3 regions of the Faecalimicrobium sp. JNUCC 81 genome follow, and region 3 is predicted to be linked to each of the others. Evidence: a T-box and tRNA genes for the amino acid it is inferred to sense, from the RefSeq annotation. Region 3 holds a T-box; the other regions hold tRNA genes.
What was found. A T-box is a leader RNA that pairs with one kind of tRNA and senses whether it is charged. The one in region 3 lies ahead of ileS (isoleucine--tRNA ligase), so its partner is inferred to be a tRNA-Ile.

Region 1 (7,968 bases), 760 kb from region 3:
ACGATACTTAGACATTACTCTAAGTGAGTTTCCTCATTCGGAAATCTTCGGATCAAAGTTTACGTGCAACTCCCCGAAGCTTATCGCAGCTTATCGCGTCCTTCATCGGCTCCTAGTGCCAAGGCATCCGCCCTGCACCCTTAATAACTTGACCAGTTATTAAAAGTTATCGCTACTGAACAAACTTCGTATTCACTCAGTTTATTCCAGTGCTTAAAGTTGATTTTAAAGACTTATCTGTCTAGCTTATTTTAAAGACTTCATTGTCTATATATAAAATGATGTCATATCACTAAATGTTATGCAGTTTTCAAAGTACTAATATGGTGGAGATGAGGAGGATCGAACTCCTGACCCCTTGCGTGCAAGGCAAGTGCTCTCCCAGCTGAGCTACACCCCCATGTTATTAACTTTTTCAACGAAATATATTTTACTATATTTGTCGATTTTTGTCAATATTTTTAGCAAGTTTTTATTCGTTTTTCACAAAAAAATAAGAACTCTCAAAATTAAACAGTAGGTAATTCTCCTTAGAAAGGAGGTGATCCAGCCGCACCTTCCGATACGGCTACCTTGTTACGACTTCACCCCAGTTATTGATTTCACCTTCGACGGCCGCTTCCAAAAGGTTAGCAAACCGGCTTCGGGCGCCCCCAACTTCCGTGGTGTGACGGGCGGTGTGTACAAGACCCGGGAACGCATTCACCGCAGCATTCTGATCTGCGATTACTAGTAACTCCAGCTTCATGTAGGCGAGTTTCAGCCTACAATCCGAACTGAGAATGGCTTTAAGGGATTAGCTCCGCCTCACGACTTGGCTGCCCTCTGTACCACCCATTGTAGCACGTGTGTAGCCCTAAGCATAAGGGGCATGATGATTTGACGTCATCCCCACCTTCCTCCAGGTTATCCCTGGCAGTCCCTCTAGAGTGCCCAACTTAATGCTGGCAACTAAAGGCAAGGGTTGCGCTCGTTGCGGGACTTAACCCAACATCTCACGACACGAGCTGACGACAACCATGCACCACCTGTCACTTCTGTCCCCGAAGGGAAATCTCCGATTAGGGAGAGGTCAAAAGGATGTCAAGCTTAGGTAAGGTTCTTCGCGTTGCTTCGAATTAAACCACATGCTCCGCTACTTGTGCGGGTCCCCGTCAATTCCTTTGAGTTTCACTCTTGCGAGCGTACTTCCCAGGCGGAGTACTTAATGCGTTAGCTGCGCCACCGAAGGGGGTAACCTCCGACAGCTAGTACTCATCGTTTACGGCGTGGACTACCAGGGTATCTAATCCTGTTTGCTCCCCACGCTTTCGTGCCTCAGTGTCAGTTACAGTCCAGAGAGCCGCCTTCGCAACTGGTATTCCTCCTAATATCTACGCATTTCACCGCTACACTAGGAATTCTACTCTCCTCTCCTGCACTCAAGTTTCTCAGTTTCAAAGGCTTACTACGGTTGAGCCGTAGCCTTTCACCTCTGACTTAAGAAACCACCTACGCACCCTTTACGCCCAGTAATTCCGGATAACGCTAGCCCCCTACGTATTACCGCGGCTGCTGGCACGTAGTTAGCCGGGGCTTCCTCCTCAAGTACCGTCATTATCTTCCTTGAGGACAGAGCTTTACGACCCGAAGGCCTTCATCGCTCACGCGGCGTTGCTGCATCAGGCTTTCGCCCATTGTGCAATATTCCCCACTGCTGCCTCCCGTAGGAGTTTGGACCGTGTCTCAGTTCCAATGTGGCCGATCACCCTCTCAGGTCGGCTACTGATCGTCGCCTTGGTAAGCCGTTACCTTACCAACTAGCTAATCAGACGCGGGTCCATCCTGTACCGATAAATCTTTGATAAAAAAGTCATGCGACTCTCTCATGTTATCCCGTATTAGCATACCTTTCGGTATGTTATCCGTGTGTACAGGGCAGGTTACCCACGCGTTACTCACCCGTCCGCCGCTCTTTCCCGAAGGAAATCGCTCGACTTGCATGTGTTAGGCACGCCGCCAGCGTTCATCCTGAGCCAGGATCAAACTCTTAAATATAAGTTTTGACTTGGGCTCAGATACTGTTATATATCTGGCTTTGTTTGGTTGTTTCAAATTCTATAAATTAACCTACTGTTTAATTTTCAAAGTTCTTAATTAATTTATTATGGTGGACCATCAGGGACTCGAACCCCGGACCTACCGGTTATGAGCCGGGCGCTCTAACCAACTGAGCTAATGGTCCTAATAAATTATGGTGCCGAAGACCGGAATCGAACCGGTACGGGAGGTAAGTCCCGCAGGATTTTAAGTCCTGTGCGTCTGCCAGTTCCGCCACTTCGGCACATCACGTGGCTACGTCTTACTCTCCCAGGCAGTTGCCCACCAAGTACCATCAGCGCTAAAGAGCTTAACTTCTGTGTTCGGAATGGGAACAGGTGTATCCTCTTTGCTATTGTAACCACATATTGTGTTTATTCTTTTGTTTTAAGACAAGTATTATAATACCATCTTAAGTTATCAATGTCAACACTTTTTGTGAAATATTTTCATATTTTTCTAAGTAATAACATTTTTAGAGTTAATACTCTGAAAACTGCAAACATTTATTGAAATTATCATTTTAAATTGAGGTCAAGTCCTCGACCTATTAGTATCGATAAGCTAAATACATTACTGCACTTACACCTTCGACCTATCAACCAGGTAGTCTTCCTGGGGTCTTACCCTTACGGTGGGAAATCTTATCTTGAAGTTGGCTTCGCGCTTAGATGCTTTCAGCGCTTATCCATTCCGTACATAGCTACCCAGCCATGCCCTTGGCAGAACAACTGGTACACCAGAGGTACGTCCATCCCGGTCCTCTCGTACTAAGGACAGGTCTCCTCAAATTTCCTACGCCTGCGACGGATAGGGACCGAACTGTCTCACGACGTTCTGAACCCAGCTCGCGTACCACTTTAATGGGCGAACAGCCCAACCCTTGGGACCTACTACAGCCCCAGGATGTGATGAGCCGACATCGAGGTGCCAAACCTCCCCGTCGATGTGGACTCTTGGGGGAGATAAGCCTGTTATCCCCAGGGTAGCTTTTATCCGTTGAGCGATGGCCCTTCCATGCGGAACCACCGGATCACTAAGTCCGACTTTCGTCCTTGCTCGACCTGTATGTCTTGCAATCAAGCTCTCTTTTGCCTTTACACTCTTCGTACGATTTCCGACCGTACTGAGAGAACCTTTGAGCGCCTCCGTTACTCTTTGGGAGGCGACCGCCCCAGTCAAACTGCCCACCTGACGGTGTCCCAAGACCTGATTCAAGGCCTCTGGTTAGGATCCCAGTACTACAAGGGTGGTATCCCAAGGATGACTCCACACAAACTGGCGTTCATGCTTCAAAGTCTCCCACCTATCCTGTACATGTAGTACCAAGACCCAACGTCAAGCTACAGTAAAGCTCCATGGGGTCTTTCCGTCCTGTCGCAGGTACCCGGCATCTTCACCGGGATTACAATTTCACCGAGTCTATTGTTGAGACAGTGCCCAAATCGTTACGCCTTTCGTGCGGGTCGGAACTTACCCGACAAGGAATTTCGCTACCTTAGGACCGTTATAGTTACGGCCGCCGTTTACTGGGGCTTAAGTTCACTGCTTCGATTGCTCTAACAGATCCCCTTAACCTTCCAGCACCGGGCAGGCGTCAGCTCCTATACATCGTCTTGCGACTTAGCAGAAACCTGTGTTTTTGGTAAACAGTCGCTTGGGCCTATTCTCTGCGGCCATCCAAAGGATGGCACCCCTTCTCCCTAAGTTACGGGGTCATTTTGCCGAGTTCCTTAACAATAGTTCTCTCGCTGGCCTTAGGATACTCTCCTCACCCACCTGTGTCGGTTTGAGGTACGGGCGCCTTTAAACTCGATAGAGACTTTTCTTGACAGTGTGAAATCAGCTACTTCGCTACTAAATTTCGCTCCCCATCGTACCCCAGCATTATCAAGACGGATTTGCCTATCTTGACTGCCTCAGTACTTAGCCACACATAACCAACAGTGTGGTTAGCTTATCCTACTGTGTCATCCCATTTCTCAAGCGTTTATTGGCGGTACAGGAATATCAACCTGTTGTCCATCACCTACGCCTTTCGGCCTCGGCTTAGGTCCCGACTAACCCAGGGCGGACGAACCTTCCCCTGGAAACCTTGGGTTTACGGCCCGTGGGATTCTCACCCACGTCTCGCTACTCATGCCAACATTCTCACTCGTATACTGTCCACGCGTCCTTACGGTCACGCTTCAGCCTGCATACGAAGCTCCCCTACCCATCATAATGATGCCGTAGCTTCGGTAGTACGTTTTAGCCCCGGAAATTTTCGGCGCAGGATCACTCGACCAGTGAGCTATTACGCACTCTTTAAATGAGTGGCTGCTTCTAAGCCAACATCCTGGTTGTCTGTGCAATCCCACATCCTTTACCACTTAACGTACATTTAGGGACCTTAGCTGACGATCTGGGCTGTTGCCCTTTCGACTATGAATCTTATCACCCACAGTCTGACTCCCAAGTATAAGAATACGGCATTCGGAGTTTGATAGTCTTCGGTAAGTGCAATACCCCCTAGGACATTCAGTGCTCTACCTCCGCTTCTCTCAACCTTGAGGCTAGCCCTAAAGCTATTTCGGGGAGAACCAGCTATCTCCGGGCTCGATTGGAATTTCACCGCTATCCACAAGTCATCCCCGAGCTTTTCAACGCTCGTGGGTTCGGTCCTCCACGAAATTTTACTTTCGCTTCAACCTGCTCATGGATAGGTCGCCCGGTTTCGGGTCTACGTCAAGTAACTTAAGCGCCCATTTAAGACTCGCTTTCGCTACGGCTCCGCACCTTAAGTGCTTAACCTTGCTACTTAACGTAACTCGTTGGCCCGTTCTACAAAAAGTACGCGGTCACACAAATAATGTGCTCCCACAGCTTGTAAGTGCAGGGTTTCAGGTTCTATTTCACTCCCCTCCCGGGGTTCTTTTCACCTTTCCCTCACGGTACTATGCGCTATCGGTCACTAGGTAGTATTTAGGCTTGGAGGATGGTCCCTCCTGCTTCCCACAGGGTTTCACGTGTCCCGTGGTACTCTGGATCATATCTAAAGAATTATCGTTTCAAATACAGGGCTATTACCTTCTATGGCGGAGCTTTCCAACTCTCTTCACTTACGATGACCTCTTCGTTTATGATATGTCCGCAACCCCAACGAAGAAAACTTCATTGGTTTGGCCTGTTCCGCGTTCGCTCGCCGCTACTTACGGAATCGAATTTCTTTCTTTTCCTCCGGGTACTTAGATGTTTCAGTTCCCCCGGTTCCCCTCGCTAAGCTATGTATTCACTTAACGATACTTAGACATTACTCTAAGTGAGTTTCCTCATTCGGAAATCTTCGGATCAAAGTTTACGTGCAACTCCCCGAAGCTTATCGCAGCTTATCGCGTCCTTCATCGGCTCCTAGTGCCAAGGCATCCGCCCTGCACCCTTAATAACTTGACCAGTTATTAAAAGTTATCGCTACTGAACAAACTTCGTATTCACTCAGTTTATTCCAGTGCTTAAAGTTGATTTTAAAGACTTATCTGTCTAGCTTATTTTAAAGACTTCATTGTCTATATATAAAATGATGTCATATCACTAAATGTTATGCAGTTTTCAAAGTACTAATATGGTGGAGATGAGGAGGATCGAACTCCTGACCCCTTGCGTGCAAGGCAAGTGCTCTCCCAGCTGAGCTACACCCCCATGTTATTAACTTTTTCAACGAAATATATTTTACTATATTTGTCGATTTTTGTCAATATTTTTAGCAAGTTTTTATTCGTTTTTCACAAAAAAATAAGAACTCTCAAAATTAAACAGTAGGTAATTCTCCTTAGAAAGGAGGTGATCCAGCCGCACCTTCCGATACGGCTACCTTGTTACGACTTCACCCCAGTTATTGATTTCACCTTCGACGGCCGCTTCCAAAAGGTTAGCAAACCGGCTTCGGGCGCCCCCAACTTCCGTGGTGTGACGGGCGGTGTGTACAAGACCCGGGAACGCATTCACCGCAGCATTCTGATCTGCGATTACTAGTAACTCCAGCTTCATGTAGGCGAGTTTCAGCCTACAATCCGAACTGAGAATGGCTTTAAGGGATTAGCTCCGCCTCACGACTTGGCTGCCCTCTGTACCACCCATTGTAGCACGTGTGTAGCCCTAAGCATAAGGGGCATGATGATTTGACGTCATCCCCACCTTCCTCCAGGTTATCCCTGGCAGTCCCTCTAGAGTGCCCAACTTAATGCTGGCAACTAAAGGCAAGGGTTGCGCTCGTTGCGGGACTTAACCCAACATCTCACGACACGAGCTGACGACAACCATGCACCACCTGTCACTTCTGTCCCCGAAGGGAAATCTCCGATTAGGGAGAGGTCAAAAGGATGTCAAGCTTAGGTAAGGTTCTTCGCGTTGCTTCGAATTAAACCACATGCTCCGCTACTTGTGCGGGTCCCCGTCAATTCCTTTGAGTTTCACTCTTGCGAGCGTACTTCCCAGGCGGAGTACTTAATGCGTTAGCTGCGCCACCGAAGGGGGTAACCTCCGACAGCTAGTACTCATCGTTTACGGCGTGGACTACCAGGGTATCTAATCCTGTTTGCTCCCCACGCTTTCGTGCCTCAGTGTCAGTTACAGTCCAGAGAGCCGCCTTCGCAACTGGTATTCCTCCTAATATCTACGCATTTCACCGCTACACTAGGAATTCTACTCTCCTCTCCTGCACTCAAGTTTCTCAGTTTCAAAGGCTTACTACGGTTGAGCCGTAGCCTTTCACCTCTGACTTAAGAAACCACCTACGCACCCTTTACGCCCAGTAATTCCGGATAACGCTAGCCCCCTACGTATTACCGCGGCTGCTGGCACGTAGTTAGCCGGGGCTTCCTCCTCAAGTACCGTCATTATCTTCCTTGAGGACAGAGCTTTACGACCCGAAGGCCTTCATCGCTCACGCGGCGTTGCTGCATCAGGCTTTCGCCCATTGTGCAATATTCCCCACTGCTGCCTCCCGTAGGAGTTTGGACCGTGTCTCAGTTCCAATGTGGCCGATCACCCTCTCAGGTCGGCTACTGATCGTCGCCTTGGTAAGCCGTTACCTTACCAACTAGCTAATCAGACGCGGGTCCATCCTGTACCGATAAATCTTTGATAAAAAAGTCATGCGACTCTCTCATGTTATCCCGTATTAGCATACCTTTCGGTATGTTATCCGTGTGTACAGGGCAGGTTACCCACGCGTTACTCACCCGTCCGCCGCTCTTTCCCGAAGGAAATCGCTCGACTTGCATGTGTTAGGCACGCCGCCAGCGTTCATCCTGAGCCAGGATCAAACTCTTAAATATAAGTTTTGACTTGGGCTCAGATACTGTTATATATCTGGCTTTGTTTGTTTGGTTGTTTCAAATTCTATAAATTAACCTACTGTTTAATTTTCAAAGTTCATTTTTGCTTTGCCCTTTTCTTAAGGACAAGTAATAATATACTATATATTAAACAGTAGGTCAATACTTTTTTTAAAGTTTTTTAAATATTTTTTTCATACTCTTTTCTAAGCTTCTCTATTATCTTTCTTTCCAGCCTAGAAACAGTCATTTGAGATATCTCTAATTCTTTCGCTATTGTAGATTGAGTTTTATCTAAGAAGAATCTATCCTTAAATATTTTAGTTTCTAATTCATTTAAATTTTCCATAAATTTATTTACAAAATCTTTTTGTTCTATATTTCCAAAGCTACTTTCTTCTTGTCCTATTTTATCTATAAGAGTTATATCTTTATCTTCAGAATCATCATTACTTGAAGAATCTAGAGATATCGGCTGGTATCCATATGAGGCTTCCATAGCTTCTAATACATCCTCTTCACTACATCCTATATAATTAGCTATATCTTTTACCTTAGGGTGTCTCTTATTCTC
Region 2 (7,968 bases), 870 kb from region 3:
TAGAATGATTTACTCTATTTCCCTGTGTATGTATCATAGATGCTTGTGTAAATGCTGGTAAAGTTTTATGCGTGCTTTGTATAACTAAATCTGCACCTTGCCCTAAAGCAGTCTTAGGTAGTTCATCACTTAATCCTAAATGAGCTCCATGAGCTTCATCAACTATAACTATCATATTTTTATTATGCGCATAATCACAAATAGTTTTTAAGTCATATGTAATTCCATAATAAGTTGGATATGTAAGTAATATAGCTTTTGCATCTAGATTATTATTTATAACTTCTATAGCATCTTCTAATATAACTCCATTTACTATATTATTATCTTTACTTATATCTTCATTTATATATACAGGATTTATATCTCCTAATATGCATCCATTTATAACGGACTGATGACAATCTCTATTTACAATTAATTTATCTCCTGGCCCACAAGAAGCCATTATAGAGGCTTGTATTCCACTTGTGCTACCATTTACTATATAATATGTATTATCACTTTTAAATACCTTCGATGCTCTTTCTTGAGATGCTTTAATTATACTCTCTGGAGAATGTAAGTTATCTGTTCCTATTATCTCTGTAGTATCCATTTTATACATCTTATCTATTATTGATGTATATCCTAGCCTATCATATATTTTTCCCATTTTATGTCCAGGCACATGAAAAGATACTACATCTATATCAACTATTTCTTTTAATTCATTTATAATTGTGTTCTTCATTTATGGCTCCTTATATTTATATCTTTATATCTGGTTTCAATCTTTGATATTATTACTACTTATTTAATAATATCAAAACTTTGCCTATATGTTTTGATTTTATATAATTTAATTTTTTATATAAATAAAAGCCGTTGATTTTTATTATTATCAACGGCTTAAATATCATTTCTAATCATTATCATTAGATGCAAATGTGAATAGTAAGTATATACCTGCTAGACCAACTAAAGAATATATTATTCTACTTATTAATGCATAAGTACCTCCAAATATATTCCCTAATAAATCTGCTCCAAATACACCTATAATACCCCAATTAAGAGCTCCTATTATAGCTAATATTAGTGCAAATCTTCTCATATTTATCACTCCTATATAGTTAAATATCTATAAATATTTAATATTTATAGATTCATATAAGGATAATATTACGATTATAATATTATCCTTATTTTTATATAGAATTTCCAATTTTTATTTTTATATGTATTAATTATAAAAAGGCATCCAAAATTTGAATACCTTTTTGAATATAAAAAAAGATTACGTGGCTACGTCTTACTCTCCCAGGCAGTTGCCCACCAAGTACCATCAGCGCTAAAGAGCTTAACTTCTGTGTTCGGAATGGGAACAGGTGTATCCTCTTTGCTATTGTAACCACATAATCTTTTATTTTAGAGTTAATACTCTGAAAACTGCAAACATTTAACATATTAGTCATTTTAATTTTAGCAACCAGAATCTTCGATTCGGTTGGCGATATAAAAATCTTTAGATTTTTATTTTTTGGTCAAGTCCTCGACCTATTAGTATCGATAAGCTAAATACATTACTGCACTTACACCTTCGACCTATCAACCAGGTAGTCTTCCTGGGGTCTTACCCTTACGGTGGGAAATCTTATCTTGAAGTTGGCTTCGCGCTTAGATGCTTTCAGCGCTTATCCATTCCGTACATAGCTACCCAGCCATGCCCTTGGCAGAACAACTGGTACACCAGAGGTACGTCCATCCCGGTCCTCTCGTACTAAGGACAGGTCTCCTCAAATTTCCTACGCCTGCGACGGATAGGGACCGAACTGTCTCACGACGTTCTGAACCCAGCTCGCGTACCACTTTAATGGGCGAACAGCCCAACCCTTGGGACCTACTACAGCCCCAGGATGTGATGAGCCGACATCGAGGTGCCAAACCTCCCCGTCGATGTGGACTCTTGGGGGAGATAAGCCTGTTATCCCCAGGGTAGCTTTTATCCGTTGAGCGATGGCCCTTCCATGCGGAACCACCGGATCACTAAGTCCGACTTTCGTCCTTGCTCGACCTGTATGTCTTGCAATCAAGCTCTCTTTTGCCTTTACACTCTTCGTACGATTTCCGACCGTACTGAGAGAACCTTTGAGCGCCTCCGTTACTCTTTGGGAGGCGACCGCCCCAGTCAAACTGCCCACCTGACGGTGTCCCAAGACCTGATTCAAGGCCTCTGGTTAGGATCCCAGTACTACAAGGGTGGTATCCCAAGGATGACTCCACACAAACTGGCGTTCATGCTTCAAAGTCTCCCACCTATCCTGTACATGTAGTACCAAGACCCAACGTCAAGCTACAGTAAAGCTCCATGGGGTCTTTCCGTCCTGTCGCAGGTACCCGGCATCTTCACCGGGATTACAATTTCACCGAGTCTATTGTTGAGACAGTGCCCAAATCGTTACGCCTTTCGTGCGGGTCGGAACTTACCCGACAAGGAATTTCGCTACCTTAGGACCGTTATAGTTACGGCCGCCGTTTACTGGGGCTTAAGTTCACTGCTTCGATTGCTCTAACAGATCCCCTTAACCTTCCAGCACCGGGCAGGCGTCAGCTCCTATACATCGTCTTGCGACTTAGCAGAAACCTGTGTTTTTGGTAAACAGTCGCTTGGGCCTATTCTCTGCGGCCATCCAAAGGATGGCACCCCTTCTCCCTAAGTTACGGGGTCATTTTGCCGAGTTCCTTAACAATAGTTCTCTCGCTGGCCTTAGGATACTCTCCTCACCCACCTGTGTCGGTTTGAGGTACGGGCGCCTTTAAACTCGATAGAGACTTTTCTTGACAGTGTGAAATCAGCTACTTCGCTACTAAATTTCGCTCCCCATCGTACCCCAGCATTATCAAGACGGATTTGCCTATCTTGACTGCCTCAGTACTTAGCCACACATAACCAACAGTGTGGTTAGCTTATCCTACTGTGTCATCCCATTTCTCAAGCGTTTATTGGCGGTACAGGAATATCAACCTGTTGTCCATCACCTACGCCTTTCGGCCTCGGCTTAGGTCCCGACTAACCCAGGGCGGACGAACCTTCCCCTGGAAACCTTGGGTTTACGGCCCGTGGGATTCTCACCCACGTCTCGCTACTCATGCCAACATTCTCACTCGTATACTGTCCACGCGTCCTTACGGTCACGCTTCAGCCTGCATACGAAGCTCCCCTACCCATCATAATGATGCCGTAGCTTCGGTAGTACGTTTTAGCCCCGGAAATTTTCGGCGCAGGATCACTCGACCAGTGAGCTATTACGCACTCTTTAAATGAGTGGCTGCTTCTAAGCCAACATCCTGGTTGTCTGTGCAATCCCACATCCTTTACCACTTAACGTACATTTAGGGACCTTAGCTGACGATCTGGGCTGTTGCCCTTTCGACTATGAATCTTATCACCCACAGTCTGACTCCCAAGTATAAGAATACGGCATTCGGAGTTTGATAGTCTTCGGTAAGTGCAATACCCCCTAGGACATTCAGTGCTCTACCTCCGCTTCTCTCAACCTTGAGGCTAGCCCTAAAGCTATTTCGGGGAGAACCAGCTATCTCCGGGCTCGATTGGAATTTCACCGCTATCCACAAGTCATCCCCGAGCTTTTCAACGCTCGTGGGTTCGGTCCTCCACGAAATTTTACTTTCGCTTCAACCTGCTCATGGATAGGTCGCCCGGTTTCGGGTCTACGTCAAGTAACTTAAGCGCCCATTTAAGACTCGCTTTCGCTACGGCTCCGCACCTTAAGTGCTTAACCTTGCTACTTAACGTAACTCGTTGGCCCGTTCTACAAAAAGTACGCGGTCACACAAATAATGTGCTCCCACAGCTTGTAAGTGCAGGGTTTCAGGTTCTATTTCACTCCCCTCCCGGGGTTCTTTTCACCTTTCCCTCACGGTACTATGCGCTATCGGTCACTAGGTAGTATTTAGGCTTGGAGGATGGTCCCTCCTGCTTCCCACAGGGTTTCACGTGTCCCGTGGTACTCTGGATCATATCTAAAGAATTATCGTTTCAAATACAGGGCTATTACCTTCTATGGCGGAGCTTTCCAACTCTCTTCACTTACGATGACCTCTTCGTTTATGATATGTCCGCAACCCCAACGAAGAAAACTTCATTGGTTTGGCCTGTTCCGCGTTCGCTCGCCGCTACTTACGGAATCGAATTTCTTTCTTTTCCTCCGGGTACTTAGATGTTTCAGTTCCCCGGGTTCCCCTCGCTAAGCTATGTATTCACTTAACGATACTTAGACATTACTCTAAGTGAGTTTCCTCATTCGGAAATCTTCGGATCAAAGTTTACGTGCAACTCCCCGAAGCTTATCGCAGCTTATCGCGTCCTTCATCGGCTCCTAGTGCCAAGGCATCCGCCCTGCACCCTTAATAACTTGACCAGTTATTAAAAGTTATCGCTACTGAACAAACTTCGTATTCACTCAGTTTATTCCAGTGCTTAAAGTTGATTTTAAAGACTTATCTGTCTAGCTTATTTTAAAGACTTCATTGTCTATATATAAAATGATGTCATATCACTAAATGTTATGCAGTTTTCAAAGTACTAATATGGTGGAGATGAGGAGGATCGAACTCCTGACCCCTTGCGTGCAAGGCAAGTGCTCTCCCAGCTGAGCTACACCCCCATGTTATTAACTTTTTCAACGAAATATATTTGTCGATTTTTGTCAATATTTTTAGCAAGTTTTTATTCGTTTTTCACAAAAAAATAAGAACTCTCAAAATTAAACAGTAGGTAATTCTCCTTAGAAAGGAGGTGATCCAGCCGCACCTTCCGATACGGCTACCTTGTTACGACTTCACCCCAGTTATTGATTTCACCTTCGACGGCCGCTTCCAAAAGGTTAGCAAACCGGCTTCGGGCGCCCCCAACTTCCGTGGTGTGACGGGCGGTGTGTACAAGACCCGGGAACGCATTCACCGCAGCATTCTGATCTGCGATTACTAGTAACTCCAGCTTCATGTAGGCGAGTTTCAGCCTACAATCCGAACTGAGAATGGCTTTAAGGGATTAGCTCCGCCTCACGACTTGGCTGCCCTCTGTACCACCCATTGTAGCACGTGTGTAGCCCTAAGCATAAGGGGCATGATGATTTGACGTCATCCCCACCTTCCTCCAGGTTATCCCTGGCAGTCCCTCTAGAGTGCCCAACTTAATGCTGGCAACTAAAGGCAAGGGTTGCGCTCGTTGCGGGACTTAACCCAACATCTCACGACACGAGCTGACGACAACCATGCACCACCTGTCACTTCTGTCCCCGAAGGGAAATCTCCGATTAGGGAGAGGTCAAAAGGATGTCAAGCTTAGGTAAGGTTCTTCGCGTTGCTTCGAATTAAACCACATGCTCCGCTACTTGTGCGGGTCCCCGTCAATTCCTTTGAGTTTCACTCTTGCGAGCGTACTTCCCAGGCGGAGTACTTAATGCGTTAGCTGCGCCACCGAAGGGGGTAACCTCCGACAGCTAGTACTCATCGTTTACGGCGTGGACTACCAGGGTATCTAATCCTGTTTGCTCCCCACGCTTTCGTGCCTCAGTGTCAGTTACAGTCCAGAGAGCCGCCTTCGCAACTGGTATTCCTCCTAATATCTACGCATTTCACCGCTACACTAGGAATTCTACTCTCCTCTCCTGCACTCAAGTTTCTCAGTTTCAAAGGCTTACTACGGTTGAGCCGTAGCCTTTCACCTCTGACTTAAGAAACCACCTACGCACCCTTTACGCCCAGTAATTCCGGATAACGCTAGCCCCCTACGTATTACCGCGGCTGCTGGCACGTAGTTAGCCGGGGCTTCCTCCTCAAGTACCGTCATTATCTTCCTTGAGGACAGAGCTTTACGACCCGAAGGCCTTCATCGCTCACGCGGCGTTGCTGCATCAGGCTTTCGCCCATTGTGCAATATTCCCCACTGCTGCCTCCCGTAGGAGTTTGGACCGTGTCTCAGTTCCAATGTGGCCGATCACCCTCTCAGGTCGGCTACTGATCGTCGCCTTGGTAAGCCGTTACCTTACCAACTAGCTAATCAGACGCGGGTCCATCCTGTACCGATAAATCTTTGATAAAAAAGTCATGCGACTCTCTCATGTTATCCCGTATTAGCATACCTTTCGGTATGTTATCCGTGTGTACAGGGCAGGTTACCCACGCGTTACTCACCCGTCCGCCGCTCTTTCCCGAAGGAAATCGCTCGACTTGCATGTGTTAGGCACGCCGCCAGCGTTCATCCTGAGCCAGGATCAAACTCTTAAATATAAGTTTTGACTTGGGCTCAGATACTGTTATATATCTGGCTTTGTTTGGTTGTTTCAAATTCTATAAATTAACCTACTGTTTAATTTTCAAAGTTCTTAATTAATTTATTATGGTGGACCATCAGGGACTCGAACCCCGGACCTACCGGTTATGAGCCGGGCGCTCTAACCAACTGAGCTAATGGTCCTAATAAATTATGGTGCCGAAGACCGGAATCGAACCGGTACGGGAGGTAAGTCCCGCAGGATTTTAAGTCCTGTGCGTCTGCCAGTTCCGCCACTTCGGCACATCACGTGGCTACGTCTTACTCTCCCAGGCAGTTGCCCACCAAGTACCATCAGCGCTAAAGAGCTTAACTTCTGTGTTCGGAATGGGAACAGGTGTATCCTCTTTGCTATTGTAACCACATATTGTGTTTATTCTTTTGTTTTAAGACAAGTATTATAATACCATCTTAAGTTATCAATGTCAACACTTTTTGTGAAATATTTTCATATTTTTCTAAGTAATAACATTTTTAGAGTTAATACTCTGAAAACTGCAAACATTTATTGAATTTATCATTTTAAATTATTGGTCAAGTCCTCGACCTATTAGTATCGATAAGCTAAATACATTACTGCACTTACACCTTCGACCTATCAACCAGGTAGTCTTCCTGGGGTCTTACCCTTACGGTGGGAAATCTTATCTTGAAGTTGGCTTCGCGCTTAGATGCTTTCAGCGCTTATCCATTCCGTACATAGCTACCCAGCCATGCCCTTGGCAGAACAACTGGTACACCAGAGGTACGTCCATCCCGGTCCTCTCGTACTAAGGACAGGTCTCCTCAAATTTCCTACGCCTGCGACGGATAGGGACCGAACTGTCTCACGACGTTCTGAACCCAGCTCGCGTACCACTTTAATGGGCGAACAGCCCAACCCTTGGGACCTACTACAGCCCCAGGATGTGATGAGCCGACATCGAGGTGCCAAACCTCCCCGTCGATGTGGACTCTTGGGGGAGATAAGCCTGTTATCCCCAGGGTAGCTTTTATCCGTTGAGCGATGGCCCTTCCATGCGGAACCACCGGATCACTAAGTCCGACTTTCGTCCTTGCTCGACCTGTATGTCTTGCAATCAAGCTCTCTTTTGCCTTTACACTCTTCGTACGATTTCCGACCGTACTGAGAGAACCTTTGAGCGCCTCCGTTACTCTTTGGGAGGCGACCGCCCCAGTCAAACTGCCCACCTGACGGTGTCCCAAGACCTGATTCAAGGCCTCTGGTTAGGATCCCAGTACTACAAGGGTGGTATCCCAAGGATGACTCCACACAAACTGGCGTTCATGCTTCAAAGTCTCCCACCTATCCTGTACATGTAGTACCAAGACCCAACGTCAAGCTACAGTAAAGCTCCATGGGGTCTTTCCGTCCTGTCGCAGGTACCCGGCATCTTCACCGGGATTACAATTTCACCGAGTCTATTGTTGAGACAGTGCCCAAATCGTTACGCCTTTCGTGCGGGTCGGAACTTACCCGACAAGGAATTTCGCTACCTTAGGACCGTTATAGTTACGGCCGCCGTTTACTGGGGCTTAAGTTCACTGCTTCGATTGCTCTAACAGATCCCCTTAACCTTCCAGCACCGGGCAGGCGTCAGCTCCTATACATCGTCTTGCGACTTAGC
Region 3 (7,968 bases):
TGGTGGATATGAAGGCTGTGAGAGAAGTTCAATATTTATATACCCATTTTATATGGAATATGAAGATATAGAAAATAGCTTAAGATTTATACAGGTAGAAGGAAACTTTAAATTTAACAGTATATCTCATAAGGACTACTTAGGGGCTCTTATGAATTTAGGCATAAAGAGAGAAAAAGTAGGGGATATAATTATACACGATAACTTTTGTCAAATAATAGTTAGTAGCGATATATGTGATTTTATAATTATGAATTTAAATAAAGTATCAAGAAATAATGTATCTGTATCTGAAATTTCAAGAGATGAGATTATACCAAGTAAATTAAATTATAAAGAAGTATCTTTTACTGTATCATCAGAAAGACTAGATTGTATTGTAAGTGGACTTTATAATATATCTAGGCAAGAAAGTGCAAAATACATAAATGGTGAAAGAGTTCAAGTTAATTATGAGAAGATAACTTCACCATCTAAAGAAATTACTAATGATTCATTAATATCTGTTAGAGGTAAGGGAAGAGCAAAGATAGTTCAAGTGGGAGATATAACAAAAAAAGGCAGAATAAAAATTCAAGCTAAGTTAATAATATAGGAGGTAATATATGCTAACTCCAATTGAAATAGAAAATAAAGAGTTTAAAAAGGCTTTAAGAGGATACAAAGAAGAAGATGTAGATGAATTTTTAGATATAATAAAAGAAGACTATGAATTATTATATAGAGAAAATTCAGAACTTAAAGAGAAAGTAAGATTATATCAAGATCAAATAAATAAGTATGAAAATATAGAAGAAACTTTAAAAGCTACACTTATAACAGCTCAAACTGCAGCTGAAGATACTTGTAGTGCAGCAAATAAAAAAGCTAAAATAATAGTAGAAGAAGCTGATTTAAAATCAAGACAAATAGTAGAACAAGCTAATAATCGTGTTATAGAAATAAGAAAAGAATATGATTATTTAGCAAAAGAATTTAAAGTATTTAGAAATAAATTCAAATCTTTACTAGAAGATGAAATAAGAAGTATAGATGAAATATTTTATAATGTAGATAATCAGGAGCTTGTAGAATTTGAAACTAAAACTATGTATAATCTAGATTTAGATAAGGGAAAAGAAGTAGCTGCAACTTTAGATTAATGAATTCTCAAAAAAATATTGACTATTCTAAAAACTTATTATAAAATTTCATAGTATAAACTTAAACATAATTTTAAAAGCAAAGATGGAGACAGTAGGTTTTAGATAATTTTACAGAGAGTTGGCAATTGCTGAGAGCCAATAAATTTATAAAGTTGAAAATCACTCCTAAGCTGCAGGCTGAAAGACAATAGTCGATTAAGCTGAGCCGGTTAGTGCCGTTATACTATACTTTAGAGAGCTATATATAAGTACTTATATATTTTATAAAATATATTGTTTTATAGAATGAACTAAGTCATTGTTTGTATATAGAATTAGGGTGGTAACGCGATTAATACTCGTCCCTTTTATTAGGGGGACGAGTTTTTTAATACAAAAAATTAACGAACTCATGAAAATATAGTAGATTATGTTAATTAAAATAAATTTTGAAAGGGTGATATTATGGCCAAGTTTAAGCCATTAGTAGATAGCTCTGTAAAACAAGCAGAAGCTGAAGTATCGAAGTACTGGAACGATATAAACATATTAGAAAAAACTTTAGAAAAAGGTACAAATGATCCAAGTTTTGTATTCTTTGAAGGACCTCCAACAGCTAATGGGAATCCAGGTATACACCATGTTATAGCTAGAACTTTAAAAGACTCTGTATGTAGATACCAAACTATGAACGGATATCAAGTAAAAAGAAAAGCTGGATGGGATACTCATGGATTACCAGTTGAAATACAAGTAGAAAAAGAATTAGGTTTATCAGATAAGCAACAAATAGAAGCTTATGGTATAGATAAGTTTAATGAAAAATGTAGAGCATCAGTTTTCTCTTTTGAAAAGCAATGGAGAGATATGACTGAGAGAATGGCATATGAAATAGATTTAGATAATCCTTATATAACTTTAGATAATAACTATATAGAATCAGTATGGTGGATATTAGATAAGTTTAATAAAGAAGGATATATATATGATGGACATAAAATACTTCCTTACTGCCCAAGATGTGGAACAGGTCTTGCTTCACACGAAGTTGCTCAAGGATATAAAGAAGTAAAAAACAATACTGTAATAGCTAAGTTTAAGAGAAAAGATGCTGATGAATATTTCTTAGCATGGACAACTACTCCTTGGACATTGCCATCAAACGTTGCTTTAACTGTAGGTCCAGAAGTTGACTACTTAAAAGTTAAGCAAAATGATGAAGTATACTATGTAGCTAAAGCATTAGCTAACAAAGTATTAGGTGAGGACTATGAAGTATTAGATGAGATGAAAGGTAAAGATTTAGAGTATATACAATATGAACAATTAATGCCTTTTGTTGAAACTGATGGAAAAGCATTTTTCCTAACATGTGGTGATTATGTTACAACTGAAGATGGTACAGGTATAGTTCATACTGCTCCAGCATTTGGTGAAGATGACTATAATTTAGGTAGAAAATACAATTTACCAGTATTACAACCAGTTGATGAAACAGGTAAATATACAGCTACTCCTTGGGTTGGTAAATTCGTTATGGAAGAGGGGCTAGATGTTGAAATAATCAAATGGTTACATGCAGAAAATAAATTATACAGTAAAGAAAAGGTAGCTCATAACTATCCACATTGCTGGAGATGTCAAACTCCACTTTTATACTACGCTAAGCCAAGCTGGTATATAGAAATGACAAAATTAAAAGACCAATTAATAGCAAATAATAAGACAGTTGAATGGTACCCATCTTTCGTAGGTGAGGGAAGATTTGGTAACTGGTTAGAAAACTTAAATGACTGGGCAGTATCAAGAAGTAGATACTGGGGAACACCTTTAAATATATGGAGATGTGAATGTGGACATAAAGATTCTGTAGGATCAAGAGCAGAACTTGCTCAGAAAGCTATAGAAGACGTAAATCCAGAAACAGTAGAACTTCACAGACCATATGTTGATGATATACATTTAAAATGTGAATGTTGTGGTAAGCCAATGACAAGAGTAAGCGATGTTATCGACTGTTGGTTTGATAGTGGATCTATGCCATTTGCTCAACATCACTATCCATTTGAAAATAAAGAAAACTTTGAAGAATTATTCCCAGCAGACTTTATCTGTGAAGGTATAGATCAAACTAGAGGATGGTTCTATTCGTTACTTGCTATATCTACATTTGTTATGGGGAAAGCTCCATACAAGAAGGTATTAGTTAATGACCTAGTACTTGATAAAGAAGGTAAAAAGATGAGTAAATCAAGAGGAAATACTGTAAATCCTTTTGAATTATTTGACCAACATGGAGCAGATGCCTTAAGATGGTACTTATTATATGTATCTCCACCATGGACTCCAACAAGATTTGATGTAGATGGATTAAAAGAAGTTCAAAGTAAGTTCTTAGGAACTATAAAAAATGTATATAACTTCTTTACATTATATGCAAATATGGATGGAGTTAATCCAACTGAGTTCTTTGTAGATTACAAAGACAGACCAGAACTTGATAGATGGATATTATCAAAGTTTAACAACTTAAAGAAAGAAGTTGAAGAAAACTTAGCAATATTTGAATTAAATAAAACAGTAAGAAGTATACAAGAGTTTATAAATGAAGACTTATCTAACTGGTATATAAGACGTTCAAGAAGAAGATTCTGGGCAACTGAATTAACAGAAGATAAAAAATCAGTTTATAACACTACTTTTGAAATATTAACAGAGCTTTGTAAATTAATAGCTCCATTTACTCCTCATATATCAGAAGAGATATACAGAAACTTAACTGGAGAAACTTCAGTTCATTTAGTTTCTTATCCAAAGTGCAACAATAATTTATTAGATAATGAGTTAGAAGAAAAAATGGACTTAGTTAAAAACTTAGTTACTCTAGGTAGAGCATCAAGAGAAGCTACTAGAATAAAAGTACGTCAACCAATACAAAAAGTATTAGTAGATGGTAAGTTTGAAACAACTATAAGCGATGTAGTTGACTTAATAAAAGAAGAACTTAACGTTAAAGAAGTTGTATTTGCTAAAGATTTAGGAGAATACATGAACTTTAGCTTAAAGCCAAACTTTAAAGTATTAGGACCGGTATTAGGTGCTAAGATGAAATTCTTTGCTGGTGCATTAAATAAATTAAATGCACAAGAAGTTGTACCAAAGTTAGAAAATGGTGAGTCTTTAACTGTTGATATAGACGGAGAAAACTTTGAATTTAATAAAGAGCATGTATTAATAAACATAGCGGCTAAAGAAGGATTCAATGTATCTATGGAAAATAACTTATTCGTTATATTAGATACTACTTTAAGTGATGAACTAATAAATGAAGGATATGCTAGAGAGTTCATATCTAAGATACAACAAATAAGAAAATCATCTAGCTTTGATGTATTAGATAATATAGATATAGAGTACTCTTCAGATGATGAAATAGCAAAAGCAGTTGAAAACTTTGAAGAATATATAAAAACTGAAACTTTAGCATTAAAAGTAACTAGAGTTGAAGATGAAAGCTTAGAAAAGCATAACTTAAATGACCATATGACAGGAATAAAAGTTATAAAGAAATAAATATATTAATAAAAAGCCCTTATAAATAATTTATAAGGGCTTTTTTATGAAAAATAATAATGTTTTGTTAGAAATAAAACTATATTTTATAAAAAATTTATTAGAAAATACCATATTAATATAAAAATAAATTTTTATAAATAAATTTATTTGCATGATTTTAAAGTTCTATTTCAATAAAATGAAAATATAATATATTTAGATTTTTCGGAAATTAAAAAATATGGTAATATATTGAAAATACTTAATATAAATAAAAAAATAACAAAGAAAATAAAAAATGAATAAGTAAAAATAAAAATGACTTTAAAAAATAAAGTGGTAATAGAGGGCTACTATATAAAATAAAACAAATACAAGGAATTTTGTAAAAAAATTAGAACTTTCAGAAAAAACAAGAAAACGATGTCGAAGTGTGATAAAATTAACCTAGTAATAATTATTTTAATTTAAAAAGATTATAGGGAGGAATAATTGATGGACGTAAGTGTAAAGCAAGAAAAGAAAAAACAAGGCTTTATGGACAAGATCGAAAAACTTGGAAATAAATTGCCTCATCCAGTGTTAATGTTTATATACATAGCGGCATTTGTGTTAGTATTATCAGCAGTACTTGGATCTTTAGGTGTAGTAGCTAAGACACCATTAGGTGAATTCCCGATTAATAACTTATTAGGACAAAAACCAATTGAGGTTCTAAAAGTTGGAGCTACAGGAACGGCAGTAGCAGAAACATATTCTAATGGATTATCTTATGTTATAGGAACAGCGATAAATAACTTCATGGATATGAAAGCAATAGGTGCAATACTTATAATAATGTTAGCAATAGGTTTAATGGAGAATAGTGGATATTTATCAATGGCAATGAAGAGTATAGTACAAGCAACTCCAATGAAGCTTGTTACTCCAGTTGTTATATTCCTAGGTATAATGTCTAACCTAGCTTCAGATGCAGGATATGTTGTATTAATACCACTTGCAGCATTAATGTATTATACATTAGGTAGAAATCCACTTGTAGGACTTGCAGCAGGATTTGCAGGTGTTTCAGGAGGATTTAGTGCGAACCTTTTTGTAAGTTCTACTGATGCCCTACTTTTACCATTTACTCAAGCAGCAGCTGAAACAGGAGATGCAATGGCACAAACTAATTTAGCAGGGACATTATCAGTTACAAGTAACTGGTTCTTTATGATGGGATCAACTATTGTAATAATAATACTTGGTACTATTATTATAGATAAGATAGTTGAGCCAAGATTAGGTAAATATAATAAAGCAGAAGCTAATGTTGAACCAGATCATGAAATAACTAAAAAAGAAAAAGATGCATATAAATTTACTAATAAAATATTGTTTTTAGTTATAGGTTTAATAGTAATAGCAGCTTTACCAATAGATAAAAATAATACTATACCTTTAGTTGGAGATTTATCTACTACAGTACCTTTAGCTAGTATAGGTGAAGATGGTAAGTTAGCTGTTGCTGAAGTTACAACAGGATTCTTAAATTCTATATTCTTCAAAGGCGATATGATAATGATGTTAATGTTTGTTATATTTGCAGTTAGTGGTTTAGTTTATGGATTTAAATCAGGAAAATTTGCTAAGAGTGCAGATATAGTACCAGCAATGGTTAAATCTATGGCTGATATGGCTCCGATAATAGTTATATTATTCTTCGTAGCTCAATTTATAAATTACTTCAATGACTCTCACTTAGGAGTATTAGTTGCTTCATTAGGAGCTGACCTAGTTGGAAATATTCCAGAAGGTAGTAAGTTTATGTCTATAGTATTAATGGTAGCATTTATATTCTTAACAGCATTTGTTAACTTATTTATGGGTGGAGCTTCATCTAAATGGGGATTACTTGCACCGATATTTGTACCAATGCTAATGGTTGCAGGATTCAGTCCAGCAGGTGCACAGCTAATGTATAGAATAGGTGACTCATCAACAAATATAATATCTCCGTTAATGAACTACCTTGGAGTTATAGTAATATTTGGGCAAAAATACAAAAAAGATTTTGGTGTTGGTAATTTAATGACTATGATGATGCCAATAGCAATGGCATTCTTAATCGGATGGACTATATTTGCTATAATATGGTCATTAACAGGACTTCCAATAGGACCAGGTCAATCTTTCTTTATATAATAAATATCAAATAGACTGATACGTATCAGTCTATTTTTTTATAAAAAAATTTAAATACATGTTGTATACAGAATATATATAAAAAAGTTTTTGTAAAATTCAGGAAAATAATGAAAACGTTATCAAGCTGTGCTAGAATTAACTTGGCAATTATTAATAAAATATAATTGAGGAGGTAATTTTACATGGATGTAAGTGCAAATCAAGAAAAGAAAAAGAAAGGGTTTATGGACAAGGTAGAGAGTCTTGGAAATAAACTTCCTCATCCGGTGCTAATGTTTATATACATAGCAGCATTTGTACTAGTACTATCGGCAATACTTGGGACGGCAGGTGTAGTAGCAAATACACCACTGGGGGACTTCCCGATAAACAACTTATTAGGTCAAGATCCAATTGAAGTTTTAAAAGTTGGAGCTACAGGGACTACAGTAGCGGAAACATATTCTAATGGTTTATCTTATATTGTAGGAACAGCTATAGCTAACTTTATGGATATGAAAGCAATAGGTGCGATACTTATAATAATGTTAGCAATAGGGTTGATGGAAAATAGTGGATACTTAGCAATAGCAATGAAAAGTATAGTGCATGCTACTCCAATGAAACTTGTTACACCAGTGGTTATATTCTTAGGGGTTATATCTAATGTTGCATCTGATGCAGGCTATGTTGTATTAATACCACTTGCAGCATTAATGTATTATACTTTAGGAAGACACCCACTTGCAGGTCTTGCAGCAGGATTTGCAGGGGTATCTGGAGGATTTAGTGCAAATCTTTTTGTAAGTTCCACTGATGCTCTACTTTTACCATTTACTCAGGCAGCAGCTGAAACAGGAGATGCAATGGCATCTACTAATTTAGCTGGGGCACTATCAGTTACAAGTAACTGGTTTTTCATGATGGCTTCAACTGCAGTAATAATAATACTTGGAACATTTGTTATAGACAGATTTGTTGAACCAAGATTAGGTTCATTTAATAAAAAAGAAGCAAATATAGAACCAGATCATGAAACAACTAAAGCAGAAAAAGATGCATATAAATTTACTAATAAAATATTGCTTTTAGTAGTTGGATTAATAGTTTTAGCAGCATTACC

Region 1: it encodes a tRNA-Ile, which carries the amino acid that the T-box ahead of ileS (isoleucine--tRNA ligase) is inferred to sense. The anticodon was not compared.
Region 2: it encodes a tRNA-Ile, which carries the amino acid that the T-box ahead of ileS (isoleucine--tRNA ligase) is inferred to sense. The anticodon was not compared.

What each region holds. Positions count from the first base shown of each region.
Region 1 is NZ_CM132203.1:3,817,105-3,825,072, forward strand. Features, by position in the region: rRNA gene JNUCC81_RS18875 (23S ribosomal RNA) at 1-154, opposite strand, end outside; tRNA gene JNUCC81_RS18880 (tRNA-Ala) at 325-400, opposite strand; rRNA gene JNUCC81_RS18885 (16S ribosomal RNA) at 535-2,037, opposite strand; tRNA gene JNUCC81_RS18890 (tRNA-Ile) at 2,148-2,224, opposite strand; tRNA gene JNUCC81_RS18895 (tRNA-Leu) at 2,235-2,323, opposite strand; rRNA gene rrf (5S ribosomal RNA) at 2,329-2,445, opposite strand; rRNA gene JNUCC81_RS18905 (23S ribosomal RNA) at 2,610-5,511, opposite strand; tRNA gene JNUCC81_RS18910 (tRNA-Ala) at 5,682-5,757, opposite strand; rRNA gene JNUCC81_RS18915 (16S ribosomal RNA) at 5,892-7,394, opposite strand; gene JNUCC81_RS18920 (SigB/SigF/SigG family RNA polymerase sigma factor) at 7,576-7,968, opposite strand, start outside.
Region 2 is NZ_CM132203.1:3,706,789-3,714,756, forward strand. Features, by position in the region: gene JNUCC81_RS18120 (aminotransferase class I/II-fold pyridoxal phosphate-dependent enzyme) at 1-733, opposite strand, end outside; gene JNUCC81_RS18125 (DUF378 domain-containing protein) at 905-1,096, opposite strand; rRNA gene rrf (5S ribosomal RNA) at 1,282-1,398, opposite strand; rRNA gene JNUCC81_RS18135 (23S ribosomal RNA) at 1,523-4,424, opposite strand; tRNA gene JNUCC81_RS18140 (tRNA-Ala) at 4,595-4,670, opposite strand; rRNA gene JNUCC81_RS18145 (16S ribosomal RNA) at 4,795-6,297, opposite strand; tRNA gene JNUCC81_RS18150 (tRNA-Ile) at 6,408-6,484, opposite strand; tRNA gene JNUCC81_RS18155 (tRNA-Leu) at 6,495-6,583, opposite strand; rRNA gene rrf (5S ribosomal RNA) at 6,589-6,705, opposite strand; rRNA gene JNUCC81_RS18165 (23S ribosomal RNA) at 6,871-7,968, opposite strand, start outside.
Region 3 is NZ_CM132203.1:739,582-747,549, forward strand. Features, by position in the region: gene JNUCC81_RS03620 (YlmH family RNA-binding protein) at 1-595, shown strand, start outside; gene JNUCC81_RS03625 (DivIVA domain-containing protein) at 606-1,142, shown strand; T-box leader at 1,216-1,494, shown strand; gene ileS (isoleucine--tRNA ligase) at 1,590-4,697, shown strand; gene JNUCC81_RS03635 (AbgT family transporter) at 5,175-6,863, shown strand; gene JNUCC81_RS03640 (AbgT family transporter) at 7,049-7,968, shown strand, end outside.